Regions from separate parts of the Bradyrhizobium sp. TM233 genome, predicted to be linked through region 2. Evidence: predicted binding sites of a transcription regulator. Region 2 holds the regulator's gene; each other region holds the start of a gene.
The links. The regulator PhoB, encoded in region 2, activates phosphate uptake and scavenging genes when phosphate is short. The targets are predictions, from matches to a motif close to TGTCATNNANCTGTCAT.
Positions count from the first base shown of each region.

Region 1: a site for PhoB is predicted at 3,195-3,211, ahead of AABA86_RS31070 (DUF2794 domain-containing protein). Genes of this name have one in related genera too.
Region 3: a site for PhoB is predicted at 1,659-1,675, ahead of AABA86_RS12010 (RNA degradosome polyphosphate kinase). Genes of this name have one in related genera too.
Region 4: a site for PhoB is predicted at 2,854-2,870, ahead of AABA86_RS12425 (DUF47 domain-containing protein). Genes of this name have one in related genera too.

Region 1 is NZ_BTIG01000027.1:53,933-58,712, reverse strand. Features, by position in the region: gene AABA86_RS31085 (ABC transporter permease) at 1-839, shown strand, start outside; gene AABA86_RS31080 (Bax inhibitor-1/YccA family protein) at 1,121-1,912, shown strand; gene AABA86_RS31075 (GNAT family N-acetyltransferase) at 2,119-2,649, shown strand; gene AABA86_RS31070 (DUF2794 domain-containing protein) at 2,764-3,132, opposite strand; gene AABA86_RS31065 (DUF1223 domain-containing protein) at 3,720-4,496, opposite strand; gene acnA (aconitate hydratase AcnA) at 4,732-4,780, opposite strand, start outside.
Region 2 is NZ_BTIG01000001.1:1,014,711-1,019,490, forward strand. Features, by position in the region: gene argF (ornithine carbamoyltransferase) at 1-786, opposite strand, end outside; gene AABA86_RS04855 (aspartate aminotransferase family protein) at 786-1,994, opposite strand; gene AABA86_RS04860 (GcrA family cell cycle regulator) at 2,451-2,963, shown strand; gene phoB (phosphate regulon transcriptional regulator PhoB) at 3,203-3,910, opposite strand; gene phoU (phosphate signaling complex protein PhoU) at 3,933-4,649, opposite strand; gene pstB (phosphate ABC transporter ATP-binding protein PstB) at 4,661-4,780, opposite strand, start outside.
Region 3 is NZ_BTIG01000004.1:171,167-175,946, reverse strand. Features, by position in the region: gene AABA86_RS12010 (RNA degradosome polyphosphate kinase) at 1-1,585, opposite strand, end outside; gene AABA86_RS12005 (DnaA ATPase domain-containing protein) at 1,744-2,421, opposite strand; gene AABA86_RS12000 (CDP-alcohol phosphatidyltransferase family protein) at 2,533-3,075, opposite strand; gene purM (phosphoribosylformylglycinamidine cyclo-ligase) at 3,233-4,306, shown strand; gene purN (phosphoribosylglycinamide formyltransferase) at 4,321-4,780, shown strand, end outside.
Region 4 is NZ_BTIG01000004.1:258,833-263,612, forward strand. Features, by position in the region: gene AABA86_RS12410 (peptide chain release factor 3) at 1-665, opposite strand, end outside; gene sugE (quaternary ammonium compound efflux SMR transporter SugE) at 840-1,154, shown strand; gene AABA86_RS12420 (inorganic phosphate transporter) at 1,147-2,154, opposite strand; gene AABA86_RS12425 (DUF47 domain-containing protein) at 2,166-2,810, opposite strand; gene AABA86_RS12430 (branched-chain amino acid ABC transporter permease) at 2,968-3,936, opposite strand; gene AABA86_RS12435 (branched-chain amino acid ABC transporter permease) at 3,938-4,780, opposite strand, start outside.

The sequences.
Region 1 (4,780 bases), on a different contig from region 2:
CGACCACCGATTCCGAATGGGTGCTGCAGAGCGACCGCGGCTTGACCTATACCGGCGAGCTGCCGAAAGGCTCCAAGGTGGTCGAGGGCGAATGGTGGAGCGCGGATTATTCCGGCCCGCCGCTGGTCTCGATGGAGAAGAAGATCGCCGACGGGCTCGGCCTCAAGCTCGGCGACGAGATCGTGGTCAACGTGCTCGGCCGCGACATCCCGGCCAAGATCGGCAATCTGCGCACCATCGACTGGCAGGGGATGGGCATCAACTTCGTTCTCGTGTTCTCGCCGAACGCCTTCAAGGGCGCCCCGCACACCCACATCGCGACGCTGACGGAAACGGGCGGAACTGCCGCCGGCGACGGCAAGATCATCAAGGAGGTCGCCGACGCCTATCCGATGGTGACGAGCGTGCGCGTGCGCGAGGTGATGGAGACGGTCGGCTCTGTCGTGACCAATCTGGCGCTGGCGATCCGCGGTGCCAGCGCCGTGACCCTGATCTCGGCGATCCTGGTGCTCGGCGGCGCGCTCGCCGCCGGCCATCGCCACCGGGTCTACGATGCGGTGATCCTGAAGACGCTCGGCGCGACGCGGTTGCGGCTGCTCGGCGCCTATGCGCTCGAATACCTCCTGATCGGGCTCGCGACCGCGGTGTTCGGCGTGATCTCCGGCAGCATCGCGGCCTGGATGATCGTGACGCGCCTGATGACGCTGAGCTTCGTCTGGCAGGCCGGCAGCGCGGCCGGCGTGGTCGCGGCCGCTCTGGTCGTCACGGTCGGGCTCGGGCTTGCCGGCACGCTGCTGGCGTTGAACAAAAAACCCGCCACGGTGTTGCGGAATTTGTGACAAATGGTAGCGGGTCGCCGCAGGAGAGCGGAATCGCACGATTCCCGCGATTAACCACGACTGCTCGTCAGGTTCGCGTCAGGATTGCCGCCAAGGGCGACATTCAGCCGCGCGTGGAAGGTTGCAGCGAATGTGTTAGTTTCCCACATATCGAATGGGTTCGGAGCCCCGAATGTTAGCCAAAATTTAGTCGGCAGGCATTGGTATCCGAGATAGAATTTGACGAACCGGCGGCATGGCGACCCTCATGCCGGACCGGACCAACCAACGGGAATTCGACCATGTCGGACCTAGACCGTAACTACGCTTCTCCTTTCGGCAGGGCCGCCGGGCGTGTTGACGCCGCGACGGTCGATGCCGGCCTGCGCGCCTATATGCTGCGCATCTACAACTACATGAGCATTGGCCTGGCCATCACCGGCCTTGCCGCGCTCGGCGTCTACATGGCTGCCGTGACGGACGTGCCGACCGCGGACGCCGTCCGCGTCGGCAAGCTGTTCCTGACGCCGTTCGGCTACGCGATGTTCGTCAGCCCGCTGAAATGGCTGTTCATGCTGGCGCCGCTCGCCATGGTGTTCGTGATCTCGGCGGGGATCAACCGTCTCGCTCCCTCGACCGCCCAGATCCTGTTCTGGGTGTTCTCGGCGCTGATGGGTATCTCGCTGTCGTCGATCTTCCTGGTGTTCACGCACACCTCGATCGTGCGGGTGTTCTTCATCACCGCGGCCACCTTCGGTGCGCTGAGCCTCTACGGCTACACCACCAAGCGTGACATGACCGGCATGGGCTCGTTCCTGTTCATGGGCCTGATCGGCATCATCATCGCGAGCCTGGTGAACCTGTTCCTGGCGAGCTCGATGCTGCAGTTCATCGTGTCGGTGGTCGGCGTGCTGGTGTTCGCGGGCCTCACCGCCTGGGATACCCAGCGGCTGAAGAACGACTACATCTACGGCTACGCCTCGGCCGGCGGCGACATCGCAGAGCGTGCGGCCATCACCGGTGCGCTGTCGCTGTACCTGAACTTCATCAACCTGTTCACGCTGCTGCTGCAGCTCCTCGGCCAGCGCGACTAAGCGATAGACCAGGACGAACGGACACAAACCCCGGCCGAAAGGCCGGGGTTTTTGTTTGAGCCGTGGCCTCTCCTCGTCATTGCGACGAAGCAATCCAGAGTCCCTCCGCAGACGCATTACTGGATTGCTTCGCTGCCCGCGCAATGACGGGTGTGGCAACACCGTTGCCCCTTCCAGCGGCCGCGGGAAGGCTCTAATCTTCTCCCATGTCCGCACCTGAAATCAGGCCCACGACCGAGGCCGACCTTCCCGCCATCACCGCCATCTATCAGCAGGCCGTCCGCGAAGGCACCGCGACGTTCGAGCTGGAGCCGCCCGACCTCACGGAGATGACGCGCCGCTATCGCGCGCTGGTCGACGGCGGCTATCCCTATTTCGTCGCCATCCTCGACGGCCGCGTGGCCGGCTATGCCTATGCCGGCGCCTACCGCCCGCGCCCGGCCTACCGCTTCACGGTCGAGAACTCGATCTATCTCGATCCCTCCTTCCACCGCCGCGGCGTCGGCTCCTTGCTGCTGGAACGGCTGGTCGCCGAATGCGAGGCGCGCGGCTTCCGCCAGATGATCGCGGTGATCGGCGATTCCGCCAATGCCGGCTCGATCGGCGTCCACACCAAGGGCGGCTTCAAGATGATCGGCACGCATCCCAATGTCGGGCTGAAATTCGGCCGCTGGCTGGACACGGTGATGATGCAGCGCGACCTCGGCGAGGGCGCCAGCACGGTGCCGGGGAAATAATCCGGTCTCGTAGGGTGGGCAAAGCGCAAGCGTGCCCACCATTCGTCACGATAGAGAAAGTACGTGGGCACGGCGCGGTGCGCTTTTGCCCACCCTACGGCACCGTCTGTGCCGCTACACCACCGCCAGCTTCCGATCGATCACCAGCAGCACGCGCTCGAGCTCATGGCCGCGGCGCAGGATCAGCCCCGTCGCCGAGATCACGCTGTACATGCCCTGCTTGCGCGCCAGCCGCGGATCCTTCTCGATGCGATAGATCGGCACCTCCGAGGCACGGCGATAGACCGAGAACACGGCGCGGTCCTTGAGGAAGTCGATGGCATAATCGCGCCACTCGCCGTCCGCGACCATGCGGCCGTAGAGATTGAGAATACGGTGCAGCTCGAGCCGGTTGAACGTCACCCGGCTCAATTGCGTCGTCGCAGCGGCGGGGCGCGCCGCCGCGCGCTGCTCGCTCGGATCGGCATCCTCCGACAGACTCATGGAGCGCTTCCTCATCGCACGGCATGACCCGATCCGCGAAGACCGTCCCGGGAACCTGGATCATGACAGCTGCATGATTGCGCCAACCGGCCACCGCCGCAAGAGGCTCCTGATTCAACCGGTCGAATCGAGTGCGACTCAGTACACACGCTATGGTGGAACTCCCTCGCGGCAAACCGTCACGGGATCGTTAGCAGGAATCATACTCTCGCCGCTTTTCCGCCTAGCGACTGCCGCCCTGCATTGCGACAAGACTCACGTGCGTTGACCCGGTCCTTTCGGTTCCGGATTCCTCAGCCCCCAGCCCCCCGGGGTCGAACAGGATCGGGTCTGTACGCGCAACAAGGAGGGCCAACGCAAGTTGGTCCTTTTTTGTTTGTGTCGGGATGTTTCCAGCGCGACCGACCTTCACCCCTAACATCCGTGCGAACACTATCTCTCCTCCTCCTGAGGAGCCGCGAAGCGGCGTCTCGAAGGATCGAGGCCGAGCCGCATAAGCGGGGGCCTTTCGTGGTTCGAGACGCGCGCAAGGACGCGCTCCTCACCATGAGGGTTGAGAGCAGTACGACTCTAGCGAGAAATCCGAATCAGTGCAGCGACGTGTACGCCGCGCCCAGCATCGAGCCGGGCTTGTCGCGGCTGCCGTCCTGGACATAGACCACCGCGCCGTCGACGCCGTCGCGCGTGAGGTTCTCGATCGGCACCGTCCAGCTTTCCGAACGCCCGGTCCAGTCGCCGACCTTGAGCAGGTTGCGCACCACGTTGTGATAGGTGACCTGCTGTCCACGGTTCTCACCGCGGGTGATCGCGATCGGGACCGACTTGGCGATCGAACAGATCCAGACCTCGCCATGCGAGATGCCCGGCTCGTTGCTCGCCGCCACCGACACGTTGATCTGCTTGCCCGCGAGCGACATCGTCACCGGCACGCTCATCACGCCCGTGCCCTTGTCGGTCTTGCCGATCGCGCTCTCGATGCCGGCACGATCGCTGCCGATGACATGGGTGGAGCCGTTGACCACGACCTGCGGCGTGTAGACCTCGCGGTCGCCGCGCATGCGTGAATAGGCACGCTGCCGTGCAGAGAAGCGCGAATCCGCCAGCGTGTCCTTCCAACCAAGATAGTCCCAATAGTCGATCGGCATGCTCAGCGCGATGATCGACGGGTCTTTGGAGAGATCGCCGATGATCTGGTCGGCGGGCGGGCAGGAGGAGCAGCCCTGCGAGGTAAACAATTCGACAACGGCGCGGGGATCAGCCTCGGCAGGACGGATGACGGCGACGATCGCACAGATGCCGAGAGCTCCCGACCAGAGGGCACCGGACCAACGTGAAACCAGATGAGAAGCCGTCATTGTTGTCATGTCGAACGCCGCACACCATTGCTCGTGGAAAGGGAGATCTTATCGCCGGATGGTCACCGTAGTCTTACGGGGCGCGACACACTCGACCGTCCAGGCCGACCGTCCGAAAGGAGGTTTTCCGCCGGGCGGGCCCATCTGGAGCATGCCGCAAACGCACGAAGGCGGCCTTGTGATAGGCCGCCTTCGTTTAACCTTCTACTCACGTCGCGGTGAGCCACCGTTCACAAATTCGCGCTTAGGCCGCGAGCTTGCGCAGCACGTAGTGCAGGATACCGCCGTTCCGG
Region 2 (4,780 bases):
CGCGTCGGGCTTGGCCAGCGACATCAGCTTGCCGTTGACCTGATAGGGCTTGAGCACGTTGTGACGGTGCTCGCCTTCCTTGTCGCCCATCGACACCCAGGTGTCGGTGACGACGCAGTCGGCGCCGCGCACGGCGGCCTCCGGATCGGTGCCGAGCATGATCGGCGCGCCGGTCGCCTTGATGAAGTCGCGCATCGCTTTTTTCGGCGCGAGCTCCGGCGGGGTTGCGACATTGAGCTGGAACTTGAAGCGCTCGGCGGCGTGAGCCCAGGACGCCAGCACGTTGTTGTCGTCGCCGGTCCAGGCCACCGTCTTGCCCTCGATCGGGCCGCGATGCTCCTCATAGGTCATGAGGTCGGCCATCACCTGGCAGGGGTGCGAGCGCCGCGTCAGGCCGTTGATGACCGGCACGGTGGCGTTGGCCGCGAGCTCCAGCAACGCGTCGTGGTTGAGGATGCGGATCATGATGGCGTCGACATAGCGCGACAGCACGCGCGCGGTGTCGGCGATGGTTTCGCCGCGGCCGAGCTGCATCTCCGCACCGGTGAGCATGATGGGCTCGCCGCCGAGCTGGCGCATCGCGACGTCGAACGACACGCGTGTCCGGGTCGACGGGCGCTCGAAGATCATCGCCAGCGTCTTGCCTTCGAGCGGCCTGACCGGCTGCTGCGCCTTCTGCTTCGCCTTCATGGCGGAGGACGCCGCGAGCATGTTCTTGAGCTCGGACAGCGGCAGCTCGTTGATATCGAGGAAGTGCTTTGGAGTTTTATTGGGGGACTTGCTCATCAGCTTGCCGCCCGCTTGGTCTGGCTGGACGAGATTGCGGCGCAGGCGCGCTCGAGCCGCCCGACGCTGTCCTCGATCTCGGCTTCGGTCACGATCAGCGGCGGCAGGAAACGCACGACATTGTCGCCGGCCCCGACGGTGAGCAGCTTTTCGTGACGCAGCGCCGCGACCAGATCGCCGGAGGGCACCACGGCCTTGATGCCGATCAGAAGGCCTTCGCCGCGCACTTCGCTGACGACATCGGGATGGCGGTCGATCACGGAGGCGAGCTTCTGCTTCAGCAGCAGCGACATTCTCTGCACGTGGTCGAAGAAGCCGGGCTTGAGCATGACGTCGAGCACGGCATTGGCCGCGGCGACCGCCAGCGGATTGCCGCCGAAGGTCGAGCCGTGCGAGCCGGGCCCCATGCCGGCCGCCGCATCCGCGGTCGCCAGCACCGCGCCGATCGGGAAGCCGCCGCCGAGCGCCTTCGCCAGCGACATCACGTCCGGCGTGACGCCGGTGCGCCGATAGGCGAACAGATCACCACTGCGGCCCATGCCGGTCTGCACCTCGTCGAAGGCGAGCAGCAGGCCCTTCTCATCGCAAAGCTGGCGCAACGCCTTGAGGAAGGTCGGCGTTGCCGAACGCACGCCGCCCTCGCCCTGGATCGGCTCGATCAGGATGCCGGCGGTCTCCGGACCGATCGCCTTCTTGACGGCCTCGATGTCGCCGTGCGGCAGCTGGTCGAAGCCATCCATGGGCGGGCCAAAGCCTTCGAGATATTTTGCAGATCCGGTCGCGGCGAGCGTTGCCAGCGTACGGCCGTGAAAGGCGCCTTCGAAGGTGATGATGCGATAACGTTCCGGATGCCCCTTGGAGAAGTGATGATGGCGGACCAGCTTGATCACACCCTCCAGCGCTTCGGCCCCCGAATTGCAGAAGAACACGAAGTCGGCAAAGCTCTCGTTGCAAAGCCGGTTGGCGAGCTTCTCGCCATCCGGGCTCTGGAACAGGTTCGACATGTGCCAGAGCTTCGTCGCCTGCTCCTGCAACGCCTTGATCAGATGCGGGTGGCAATGGCCGAGCGCATTCACAGCCACGCCCGAGGTGAAATCGAGATAGCGATCGCCATTGGTCGCGATCAGCCAGCAGCCTTCGCCGCGCTCGAAGCCGAGGTCGGCTCTGGCGAAAACGGGGAGCAAATGCGGCGCTGCGCTGTTAGTCATGATGTCACTTGAATGTTGCGGACGGTGTGACGCGTGCATTGCGCAACGCACCATCGACCGGCCCGGAAAACGAAACGTGCCGCCTTTTAAGGGCGGCACGCGCGACTATCTTATGCCTGGCAAGACGGGTGTCAATGCCGCCCGGAAAGCCTCGCGAAACGCTGAATCCGTAGTCTTGCGGTGCCGATTTTGCGGGTTTTCACCACGGAACATGTGGAAGCGAGTCGGCGGACTCTTGCGCGGGAGTCACGCCATATTGTAGCGTTTGGATTGTCAGATACGACATCTCGTGCAGCGGTTCTGATCCCAAGAGTCCTCATGTACCGGCGTAAACGTTCGGGCGTCAGTCACGCGCCCGGCGAGCCTTAAGGGATTCTGACGGCACGGGTTTTTGAAGGCTTAGGCAATCGCTGCGAGGCCCCAGGATGGCTGGCGCGTAGCGAGGGAAAGGGTGCAATGACGGTTTTGACCTGGTCCGACGATCGCGTCGAGCAGCTGAAAAAGCTCTGGGAGGCCGGACTTTCGGCCAGCCAGATCGCAGCTGAGCTCGGCAATGTGACCCGCAATGCCGTGATCGGCAAAGTGCACAGGCTCGGTCTGTCCGGCCGTGCCAAGAGCCCTTCATCGGCAGCGCCCCGGCCGCGCAAGGCGCGTCCCGCGCAGCACATGATGCGGGTGACCCGCCCCATTGCGCGCGGCAACACCGCGCTGGCGCAGGCCTTCGAGGTCGAGGTGGAGGCTGAACCCGTCACCTACGACAACGTGGTGCCGATGAGCCAGCGGCTGTCGCTGCTCGAGCTGAACGAGGCGACCTGCCATTGGCCGGTCGGCGATCCCTCCAGCCCGGATTTCTTCTTCTGCGGCGGCCGGGCGCTGTCCGGCCTGCCCTACTGCGCCCAGCACTCGCGCGTGGCCTATCAGCCGGCGGCGGATCGCCGGCGTGCCCCGGCAAAGCCGGGCCCGCGGTGAGCGGATTTAGCTGATCGCAAAGACGGCAGCCGTCACACGACGGCGCCTCAACCAACTCGGTGTCATCCCCGCGAACGCGGGGATCCATAACCACAGGGCGCAGTTGTCGCGCGAGATGGTCACTCCGAGTCTTCGCCAAATCACTGCCTGTGGTTATGGGTCCCGGATCTGCGCTGACGCTTGTCCGGGACGACGCTGAGTGTGAGGCGACAGCCCACCAACTCCAGCGCTTGCAAACCCTACGCCTGCTCCGCCTTCGCGAAGCGGTCGTCCAGCGCGTAGCCGGCACCGCGGACGGTGCGGATCGGGTCCTGCTCGCGGCCGAGATTGAGCAGCTTGCGCAGGCGGCCGATATGGACGTCGACGGTGCGCTCGTCGATGTAGATGTCGCGGCCCCAGACGCTGTCGAGCAGCTGCTCGCGCGAGAACACGCGGCCGGGATGCTCCAGGAAGAACTCCAGCAGGCGATATTCGGTCGGACCGAGATCGATCGGCCGGCCCGAGCGCGCCACGCGGCGCTTGTCGCGATCGAGCTCGATGTCGCCATAGGCCAGCACTGTCGCGAGCCGCTCAGGACTGGCGCGGCGCAGCAGGCCCTTCACGCGGGCGAGCAGCTCCGGCACCGAGAACGGCTTGACGATGTAGTCGTCGGCGCCGGTCGCAAGTCCCCGCACCCGCTCGCTCTCCTCGCCGCGCGCGGTGAGCATGATGATCGGGAGCTGCTTGGTGTCGGGCCGGGTCCGCAGCCGGCGGCACAGCTCGATGCCCGACAGGCCCGGCAGCATCCAGTCGAGCACGATCAGGTCCGGGATGTGTTCCTTGAGGCGGGTGTCGGCGTCGTCGCCGCGCATCACCGTCTCGACGTCATAGCCGTCGCCTTCGAGGTTGTAGCGGAGAAGCTCGGTGAGAGCTTCCTCGTCCTCAACCACCATAATGCGTGCGCCCATGGTGTCGTCGCTCCTTAAGACTTCAGGTATTCGGGATCGTGGTGGCGAAGGTGGTCATGTCGCCCTTCGGCCGCTTGTCGGTCATCGCCTGGCCCTCGATCATGTAGAACACGGTCTCGGCGATGTTGGTGGCGTGGTCGCCGATCCGCTCGATGTTCTTGGCGCAGAACATCAGATGGATGCAGAACGAGATGTTGCGCGGATCCTCCATCATGTAGGTGAGGAGCTCGCGGAACAGCGAGGTGCAGATCGCGTCGACTTCCTCGTCGCCCTTCCACACCGCCATCGCCGCCGGCAGATCATGTGCGGCATAGGCGTCCAGCACCGACTTGACCTGCTGCTGCACGAGGTCGGTCATGTGCTCCAGGCCGCGGAACAGCTTCAGCGGATGGAAGTCGGTCTCCAGCGCGGCGACGCGCTTGCCCATGTTCTTGGCGAGGTCGCCGATGCGCTCGAGGTCGGTCGCGACGCGCATCGCGCCGACGATCTCGCGCAGGTCCACCGCCATCGGCTGGCGGCGAGCGATGGTGAGCACGGCGCGTTCCTCGATGCGCTTCTGCAACGCGTCGAGCTCGGCGTCGATGGTGACGACGCGCTGGCCGAGCGCGACGTCGCGGCGGATCAGCGCGTCGACGGAATCGACGATCATGCGCTCGGCGATGCCGCCCATCTCGGCGACCAGGCGGGTGAGCTCCTGGAGGTCGGTGTCGAAAGCCTTTGCGGTATGTTCGGTACCCATATTGCGTCTCCTCAGCCGAACCGGCCGGTGATGTAATCCTGCGTGCGCCGGTCGGTCGGCGACGTGAAGATCTTGCTGGTGTCGTCGAACTCGATCAGTTCGCCGAGATACATGAAGGCGGTCTTGTCGGA
Region 3 (4,780 bases), on a different contig from region 2:
GCTTGCGCAAGGTCAACGGCGACACCGCCATCTTCTCCAGGTCGCTCGGCGCGGCATAGCCGGTGATGAAATTGAACACGCGCGCGGCGTCGCGGCCGATGGTCGGATCCGAGGTGAAGTAGGAGAGGTCGGTATAGATGCGTGCTGTGACCGGGTGATAGTTGCCGGTGCCGGTATGCACGTAAGTCGTGAGGCTGCCGCCCTCGCGGCGCACCACCATCGAGAGTTTTGCGTGCGTCTTCAGTTCGAGGAAGCCGTAGACGACCTGCACGCCGGCGCGTTCGAGATCGCGGGCCCAGCGGATGTTGGCTTCCTCGTCGAAGCGCGCCTTCAGCTCGATCAACGCCGTGACTGATTTGCCGGCCTCGGCGGCTTCCGCCAGCGCGCGCACGATCGGCGAGTTGTTGGAGGTGCGGTAGAGCGTCTGCTTGATCGCGACGACATCGGGGTCGCGCGTGGCCTGCTGCAGGAACTGCACCACCACGTCGAAGGATTCGTAGGGATGATGGACCACGAGGTCCTTCTGTCGGATCGCGGCAAAGATGTCGCCGCCATGCTCGCGCACGCGCTCAGGGTGGCGCGGTACGTAGGGGGTGAATTCGAGATCGGGCCGGTCGAGGCGGGTGAGCTGAGACAGCTCGTTCATGGCGAGCACGCCGTCGACCAGGAACACCTCGTCGTCGGCGGCCGAGAGCGCGTGTTGAACGAAGCTGCGCAGCTCCTCCGGCATCTTGGCGTCGATCTCGAGCCGGATCACCGACCCGCGGCGGCGGCGCTTGAGCGCGGTCTCGAACAGGCGGACGAGGTCTTCCGCCTCTTCCTCGATTTCGAGCTCGGAGTCGCGGATGATGCGGAAAGCGCCCTGGCCGTGCAGATTGTAGCCGGGGAACAGGCGGTTGATGAACAAGGCGGTCGCCTGCTCCAGCGAGATCAGCCGGACGGCCTTGCCCTCGGTCGGCAGGCGGATGAAGCGGTCGATCTTGCCGGGCATGCGGATCAGCGCGTTCATCTGCTTGCCGTCGGCGGCACGTGTGAGCTGGAGCGCGATGGTGAAGCCGAGGCTCGGGATGAACGGGAAGGGGTGAGCCGGGTCGATCGCCAGCGGGGTCAGCAGCGGGAAGACGTTGCTGAGGAAGTAGTCCTCGATCCAGGTCCGTTCCGCCTTGGTGACCTCCTTGCCCTCGACGAGCACGATGCCGACATCGGCCAGCGTGCCGCGCAGGTCGCGCCAGATCGCCTGCTGGTCGGAGGCGAGCTCGGAGACGGTGCGGTTGATCAGCGCGAGCTGCTCGGATGGCGTCAGGCCGTCGGGGCTGCGTTCGGCAATGCCCTCGCGCACCTGGGCCTTGATGCCGGCGACGCGGACCATGAAGAACTCGTCAAGGTTATTCGCCGAAATCGACAGGAATCGCACCCGCTCCAGCATGGGGTGGCTGGGATTGACCGATTCCTCCAGAACGCGGCGGTTGAAATGCAGCCAGGAGAGCTCGCGGTTGATGAATCGCTCGGGACTCGATGCGATCGCCGGCAGACTCTCGGTCTCTGGGGCTTTTTCTTTAGTTTCAACGGCTTGCGCAGAGTCCATCAGAAGTCGGTCCATCCAGTTCGCCCCAATTTGCGACTTATGCGCAAAACCGGCCGGAGCATGTGTTAGAGCGATGACGTTTCGATGACATTGATGTTCCGCCGCTTCGCCGCGTCAAGCGGGCTTGGCGTGGGTCTGGAGGCGGCCGCGGAGGCCGATCAGGCGTCGCGGAGCAGCTCGGCGGCCAGCGCCCGGGTGACCGGGCGGCCGAGCCTGAGGGCTTCGCTGTCGAGCAGTTCCACGGCCTGGCGGGCGGCGGCCGAGGACCGTTCCAGGCGGGTGGCGAGGTAGCCGACCACGCTCTCGTCCACGGTGAGCTGGCGGTCGGCGCAGAATTTGACGATCAGGCCGCGGAAGAGCTGGTCGTCGGGCGGCAGCAGCGCGACGACCGGAACGGCGCGCAGACGCGAGCGCAGGTCGCGAAGCTCGATCTCCAGCGAGGCGGGCACCTCGCGTCCCGTGAACAGGACGTAGGCGCCATCCTCGCGGGCGAGGTTCATCAGATGGAAGAGGGCGCGTTCGTCAAATTCCCTGGCCTTGAGATCCTCGACCACCAGCGCGCCGGTGGCGAGCGCGCCCGGAACGCCCGCGGCGGTCAGCGCATTGGCGGTGGTGGAGCGGGCGCCGGCTTCCTCGGCCCAGATCGCGGCGAGATGGCTCTTGCCGCTTCCTTCCGGGCCGGCCAGCCACATGATCCGGTTCGGCCATTCCGGCCAGCTGTCGATCAGGCCGAGCCCGGCCGCGTTGGCAGGGCCTTCGAGGAAATTGTCCCGGCTGAGGCTCTCCGCATGCGGAAGCGAAAACGCCAATTGTCGGGGGTGAACGCGGCCTGGCACGCTTGCTTTGCTCCATGCCGGCGGGCCGGCGTCATTTGAAGAGATCGGACATATCGAGCGGGAGTTGGCCTTTTGCGGGGCCGCATCGCCTCTCATTTGGCCTCGATCGTGCTACTTGGCCTCGATCGTGCTCATGTGCCGCAGCCACTCCACCAGATAGAGCGACACCGAGGAGAGCGTGAAGACCGTGACGAGGCCCATCAGGATGATATCATAAGGGGCCGGCTTGAAGCCGAAGGCAAGCGCCGCCAGCACCAGTGCCGCGAACGCCACTTGTGCCACGGTGTTGAGCTTGGACACCTTCGACGGCTTCATCTCGACGGGCCGGTCGAACAGCCAGGACACGATCACCGCGGCGACGATCATGATGTCGCGCGAGACCACCAGGATCACGATCCAGCGCGGAATTGCGCCCCAGATGCCGAGCGCCATGTAGATCGAGACCAGCAGCGCCTTGTCCGCGAGCGGGTCGAGCAGGGCGCCGAGCTCGCTCGTCATGTTGAAGCGCTTGGCCAGGAAGCCGTCGACGGCATCGCTGATACCGGCGATCAGGAAGACGGCGAACGCCACCTCCATTTGGCTCGACACGATGGCCCAGACGATGATCGGGACCAGCATGATGCGGCCCAGGGTAATGATGTTCGGAATACTCACGAAAGCGCTTCCCGGCACCCGGTCTGACCTCGAATCCGGCCTCTCGGGAGGCTGAACCGGTTGATATCTCTACATAGTATAAGGCGGGGCGCCATGCGAGCCATTGCGCGTCCCCGGAATTCGACGTAACCAGCCGCAAACCCATTGGAAATCGGGCATGACCGACCGCAAAAACGGCCTCACTTACGCCGATTCAGGCGTCGATATCGATGCGGGCAACCGCCTGGTCGACCTGATCAAGCCGATGGTGCGCGCCACCGCACGGCCCGGCGCCGACGCCGAGATCGGCGGCTTCGGCGGCCTGTTCGACCTCAAGGCGGCCGGTTTCAAGGACCCTGTCCTCGTGGCCGCGACCGACGGCGTCGGCACCAAGGTCAAGATCGCGATCGAGACCAGGCTGCACGGCGGGATCGGCATCGACCTCGTCGCCATGAGTGTCAACGACCTCGTGGTGCAGGGCGCCGAGCCGCTGTTCTTCCTGGACTATTTCGCCTGCGGCAAGCTCGACCCGGAGGCGACGGCCTCGATCGTCGCGGGCGTCGCCGAAGGCTGCCGCGAATCCGGCTGCGCCCTGATCGGCGGCGAGACAGCCGAGATGCCCGGCCTGTACAGGGATGGCGATTACGACCTCGGCGGCTTTGCCGTCGGTGCTGCGGAGCGGGGCACGCTGCTGCCGCGCAAGGACATCGCGGCCGGCGATGCCGTGATCGGCCTCGCCTCGTCGGGGGTGCACTCCAACGGCTTCTCGCTGGTGCGCAAGATCGTGGAACAATCAGGCCTCGGCTTCGAGGCGCCGGCGCCTTTTTCTCCCGTGATGACCCTTGGCGGCGCGCTGCTGACGCCGACGAAGCTCTACGTCAAATCCTGCCTGCGCGCGATCCGCGAGACCGGCGCGGTGAAGGGGCTCGCCCACATCACCGGCGGCGGCTTCACCGACAACATTCCCCGCGTGCTGCCGAACAACCTCGGCGTCGGCATTGACCTTGCCCGCCTGCCGGTGCTGCCGGTGTTCAAATGGTTGGCGGCGCAAGCCGGCATCGCCGAGCTGGAGATGCTGCGCACGTTCAATTGCGGCATCGGCATGATCGCGATCGTCGAGCCTGACAAGGTCGATCAGGTCGTGCAGGTCTTCACCGACGCCGGCGAGACCGTGGCGCAGCTCGGCACCGTGATCCCGGCCGAGGGCGAGCACCGCGTCGTCTACAACGGCCATCTCGACATGGCACTGTAATGACTGGCGCTGTGATGAAGCGCCGTGTCGCCATCCTGATCTCCGGCCGCGGCTCCAACATGTCCGCGCTGATCAGGGCCGCCACCGCTGCGGATTTCCCCGCCGAGATCTCGCTCGTCATCTCGAACAAGGCCGATGCGCTCGGCCTTGAACGGGCCAAGGTAAGCGGCGTGAACACGCTAGTGATCGAGAGCAAGCCGTTCGGCAAGGACCGCGCCGGTTTCGAGAAGGTGCTGCAGGCGGCGCTCGACCAGCACGGCATCGAGCTGATTTGTCTGGGCGGCTTCATGCGCCTGTTCACGGCCGAGTTCACCAGGGCGTGGTACGGGCGGATGCTCAACATCCACCCCTCGCTGCTGCCGTCGTTCCCCGGCCTCGACCCTCACGGCCAGGCCTTGCGCGCCGGCGTAAAACTGTCCGGCGCGACGGTGCACTTCGTGATCCCCGAGACCGATGCCGGCCCGATCGTGATGC
Region 4 (4,780 bases), on a different contig from region 2:
AGCTCGGCGATCTCGATCTGCTGCGCCGCGCCGGTCTTGGCGCCGCCGCCTTCGAGCAGGCGCACGCCGCCATTGACGACGTCGTAGGTGCCGAGGAAGTCGCGGCCGCGTCCGACCGGCCAGGTCATCGGCGTGGTGTCGAGCGCCAGCGTCTTCTCGATCTCGTCGAGCAGCTCGAACACGTCGCGGCTCTCGCGGTCCATCTTGTTGATGAAGGTGATGATCGGGATATCCCGAAGACGGCACACCTCGAACAGCTTTCGGGTGCGCGCCTCGATGCCCTTGGCGGCGTCGATCACCATCACGGCGGAATCGACCGCCGTGAGCGTGCGATAGGTGTCTTCCGAAAAGTCCTCGTGGCCCGGCGTGTCCAGGAGGTTGAACACGAGGCCCTCGAACTCGAAGGTCATCACCGAGGTCACGACCGAGATGCCGCGCTCGCGCTCGATCTTCATCCAGTCCGACCGCGTGTTGCGCCGCTCGCCCTTGGCCTTGACCTGGCCGGCCAGGTTGATGGCGCCGCCGAACAGCAGCAGCTTTTCGGTCAGCGTGGTCTTGCCGGCGTCGGGATGGGAGATGATCGCAAACGTGCGCCGCCGCGCCACTTCCGCGGCAAGCGGGGAACGGGCCGGCGATTCGGCTGTGGTGGTGGCGATGTCGGACATGGCGGGAGCGTGTGGCAGGGAAAACGGGCCTGATCAAGCCTCATTTGGTGATTGCGGAGCCTTCCGGCCAGCCCCATATCGGCCTTGGCCATACTGGCCTTGGGGGGAGGACGGCCTCCCCGGCCATCAGCACGTCAGACGCGGGGACGACCCTGCCTTGAATGGAGGGTCGTCATGGCCTGGAGCATCCTGTTCGTCGCGGGCCTTCTCGAGATCATTTGGGCGATCGGCCTGAAATACACCGAGGGCTTCACCAGGCCTGTTCCGTCCGTCGTCACGCTCGCGGCCATGGCCGGCAGCGTCATCCTGCTCGGGCTCGCACTCAAATCCCTGCCCGTTGGAACCGCCTATGCGGTCTGGACCGGCATCGGCGCGGTCGGCACCGCAACACTGGGCATCATCCTGTTCGGCGAGCCAGCCACGGCCCTCCGCCTTGCCAGCATCGGGCTGATCGTCGCCGGGATCGTCGGGCTGAAGCTCGTTACCTGACGAAGATCTCGACCGCCCACCAGGTCAGCGCCGCCACGACGGCCGAGGCCGGGATCGTGATCACCCAGGCGTAGACGATCGAGCTGGCAACGTTCCAGCGCACCGCCGAGACGCGGCGGGCGGCACCGACGCCGACGATGGCGCCGGTGATGGTGTGCGTGGTGGAGACGGGAACCCCGAGATAGGTCGCCATGAACAAAGTCGCGGCCCCGCCGGTCTCGGCGCAGAAGCCCTGCATCGGGGTCAATTTGGTGATGCGCAGGCCCATGGTGCGGACGATGCGCCAGCCGCCCATCAGCGTGCCCAGCGCCATCGCCGCCTGGCAGGACAGCACCACCCAGAACGGCACCGAGAAGTCGCTGCCGAGATGGCCCTGCGAATACAGCAGCACCGCGATGATGCCCATGGTCTTCTGCGCGTCGTTACCGCCATGGCCGAGCGAATAGAGCGAGGCGGAGGCGAATTGCAGGATACGGAAGGCGCGATCGACCGCGAAAGGCGTCGAGCGCACCGAGGCCCAGGACACGATCGCCACCAGCATCATCGCGAGCAGGAAGCCGATCAGCGGCGACAGCACGATCGCCAGCACCGTCTTGGTCAATCCGCTCCACACCGCAGCCGAGATCCCGGCCTTGGCCATGCCGCCGCCGACGAGCCCGCCGATCAGCGCATGCGAGGACGAGGACGGGATGCCGAGCGCCCAGGTCACGAGGTTCCAGACGATGGCGCCGACCAGGGCCGCGAAGATCACCTGGGCGTCGACGATCGAGGGATCGATGATGCCGGTGCCGATGGTCTGGGCGACGTGCAGGCCGAACACCATGAAGGCGACGAAATTGAAGAACGCGGCCCAGATCACCGCGAATTGCGGCCGCAGCACGCGGGTCGAGACGATGGTCGCGATCGAATTGGCGGCGTCGTGCAGGCCGTTCAGGAAATCGAACAGCAGCGCGACGGCGATCAAGCCGACCAGGACGGGAAGACCCAACGCGGCATCCACAGCGGCCTGCCCTAAACTTGCTCGATGACGATGCTGTTGATCTCGTTCGCAACGTCGTCGAAGCGATCCGCCACCTTCTCGAGGTGGTCGTAGATCTCGACGCCGACGATGAAGTCCATCGCGCTGCCATCGCGATGCTTGAGGAACAGTTCCTTCAGCCCGATGTCGTGGAGATCGTCGACCCGGCCTTCCAGCTTCCCCAGCTCTTCCGTGATAGCGGTCAGCATGGCGACGTTCGGGCCGATCGACTGCATCAGCGGTAGCGCGCGGCCGACCAGATTGGCGCATTCGATCAGAAGCCCGCCGATCTCGCGCATCGGCGGCTCGAAGGTGCGGACCTCGAACAGCATCACCGCCTTGGCCGTCTGCTGCATCTGGTCGATGGCGTCGTCCATCGACGTGATCAGGTTCTTGATGTCGCCGCGGTCGAACGGGGTGATGAAGGTGCGGCGCACCGCCGTCAGCACCTCGCGGGTGATGTTGTCGGCATCATTCTCGAACTGGTTGACGCGCTGGCAATAGACCGGCGTCTCCTCGCCCCCGTTCAGCATGCCCTGGAGCGCGATGGAGCCCTGGATCACCGTCTGGGCATGCCGGTCGAACAGGTCAAAGAACCGTTCTTCCTTGGGCAGGAAAGCACGAAACCATCGCATCATGGGGGTAGGTTACCGGTTGGAAATGGCCCGGCCCTGTCAGGGCCGTCATGAAACTGTCATAGACCATTTTCGATCCGCGCGCGTGTCATCTCGCGCGCGCGGAGCCGGATCATCCACCGCTTTCAAGCGGCCGGGAAATCGTTTTTGAATCAGTTGGTTAGAGCGATCGCCGGAAGTAATGCGCGATTTCGCCGATGACGCCGCGGCGGAAGGTAAGCACGCAGATTACGAAGATCGAGCCCTGGATCACCGTCACCCACTGGCCGAAGCCGGCGAGATATTGCTGCATGGCGATGATCGCGAAGGCACCGACCACGGGGCCGAAGATGGTTCCGAGGCCGCCAACCAGCGTCATCAGCACGACCTCGCCCGACATCGACCAATGGACGTCGGTGAGCGAGGCGTTCTGCGCCACGAACACCTTCAGCGCACCGGCAAAACCGGCCAGAGTTCCCGACAGCACGAAGGCCAGGAACTTGTACTGGTCGGTCCGGTAGCCTAGCGAAATCGCCCGCGGCTCATTCTCCCGGATCGCCTTCAGCACCTCGCCGAATGGCGAGTTGATGACACGGAAGATCAGCAGGAAGCCGGCGAGGAACCCGACCAGCACGACGTAATAGAGCACCGTCGGCTTGGACAGATCGAACACGCCGAACATGTGTCCCTGCGGGATGCCCTGGATGCCGTCCTCGCCGTGGGTGAACGGGGCCTGGAGGTAGATGAAGTACAGCAGCTGTGACAGCGCCAGCGTGATCATCGAAAAATAGATGCCCTGGCGGCGGATCGAGATATAGCCGGTGATGAGCGAGAGCACGAAAGCCGCGGCGATGCCGACGAGGATGCCGAGCTCGGGCGGCAGCGCCCACACCTTCAGCGCATGCGCGCAGCAATAGCCGGCGGTCCCCAGGAACATGGCGTGGCCGAACGACAACAGGCCGCCATAGCCGATCAGCAGATTGAAAGCGCAGGCGAGCAGCGCAAAGCACAGTGCCTGCATCACGAAGAACGGGTAGACGCCGGTAAATGGCACCGATGCCAGCAGCAGCGCCATCACTACGAAAGCGATCATCTCGTCGCGCATCGCGCGAGGGGTCACCGGCAGCGTGTCGTCCGTCAGGGTTGTCATATCAGGCCGCCCTTCCCGTCAATCCCGTTGGCTTCACCAGGAGCACCAGCACCATCAGCACGAACACGACGGTGTTGGAGGCCTCGGGGTAGAAATACTTGGTCAGCCCCTCGATCACGCCCAGCGCGAAGCCGGTGATGATGGAGCCCATGATCGATCCCATGCCGCCGATCACGACCACCGCGAACACGACGATGATGAGGTCGGCGCCCATCAGCGGCCGCACCTGGTTGATCGGCGCCGAGAGCACGCCCGCGAGCGCGGCAAGACCGACGCCGAGACCATAGGTCAGCGTGATCATGCGCGGCACGTTGATGCCGAAGGCGCGCACCAGCGTCGGATTTTCGGTGGCGGCGCGCAGGTAAGCGCCGAGCTGGGTCTTCTCGATCAGGAACCAGGTCGCCAGGCACACGACCAGCGAGAACACGACCACCCAGCCGCGATAGATCGGCAAGAACATGAAGCCCAGATTCATGCCGCCCCTGAGCTGGTCCGGAATGGCGTAAGGCAGCCCGGAGGAGCCGAAATAGTTCTGGAACAAGCCCTGCACGATCAGCGCGATGCCGAAGGTGAGGAGCAGACCGTAGAGATGGTCGAGCCCGGTCAACCATTGCAGCATGGTCCTTTCCAGGATCATGCCGAAGATGCCGACGATCACGGGTGCGATCAGCAGCGCCCACCAGTAGTTGATGCCGCCGAGGCTCAACAGGAAATAGGCGACGAAGGCGCCCATCATGTAGAGCGCGCCATGGGCGAAATTGATGATGTTGAGCATGCCGAAGATCACGGCAAGCCCGAGACTGAGCAGCGCGTAGAACGAGCCGTTGATCAGTCCCACCAGTAG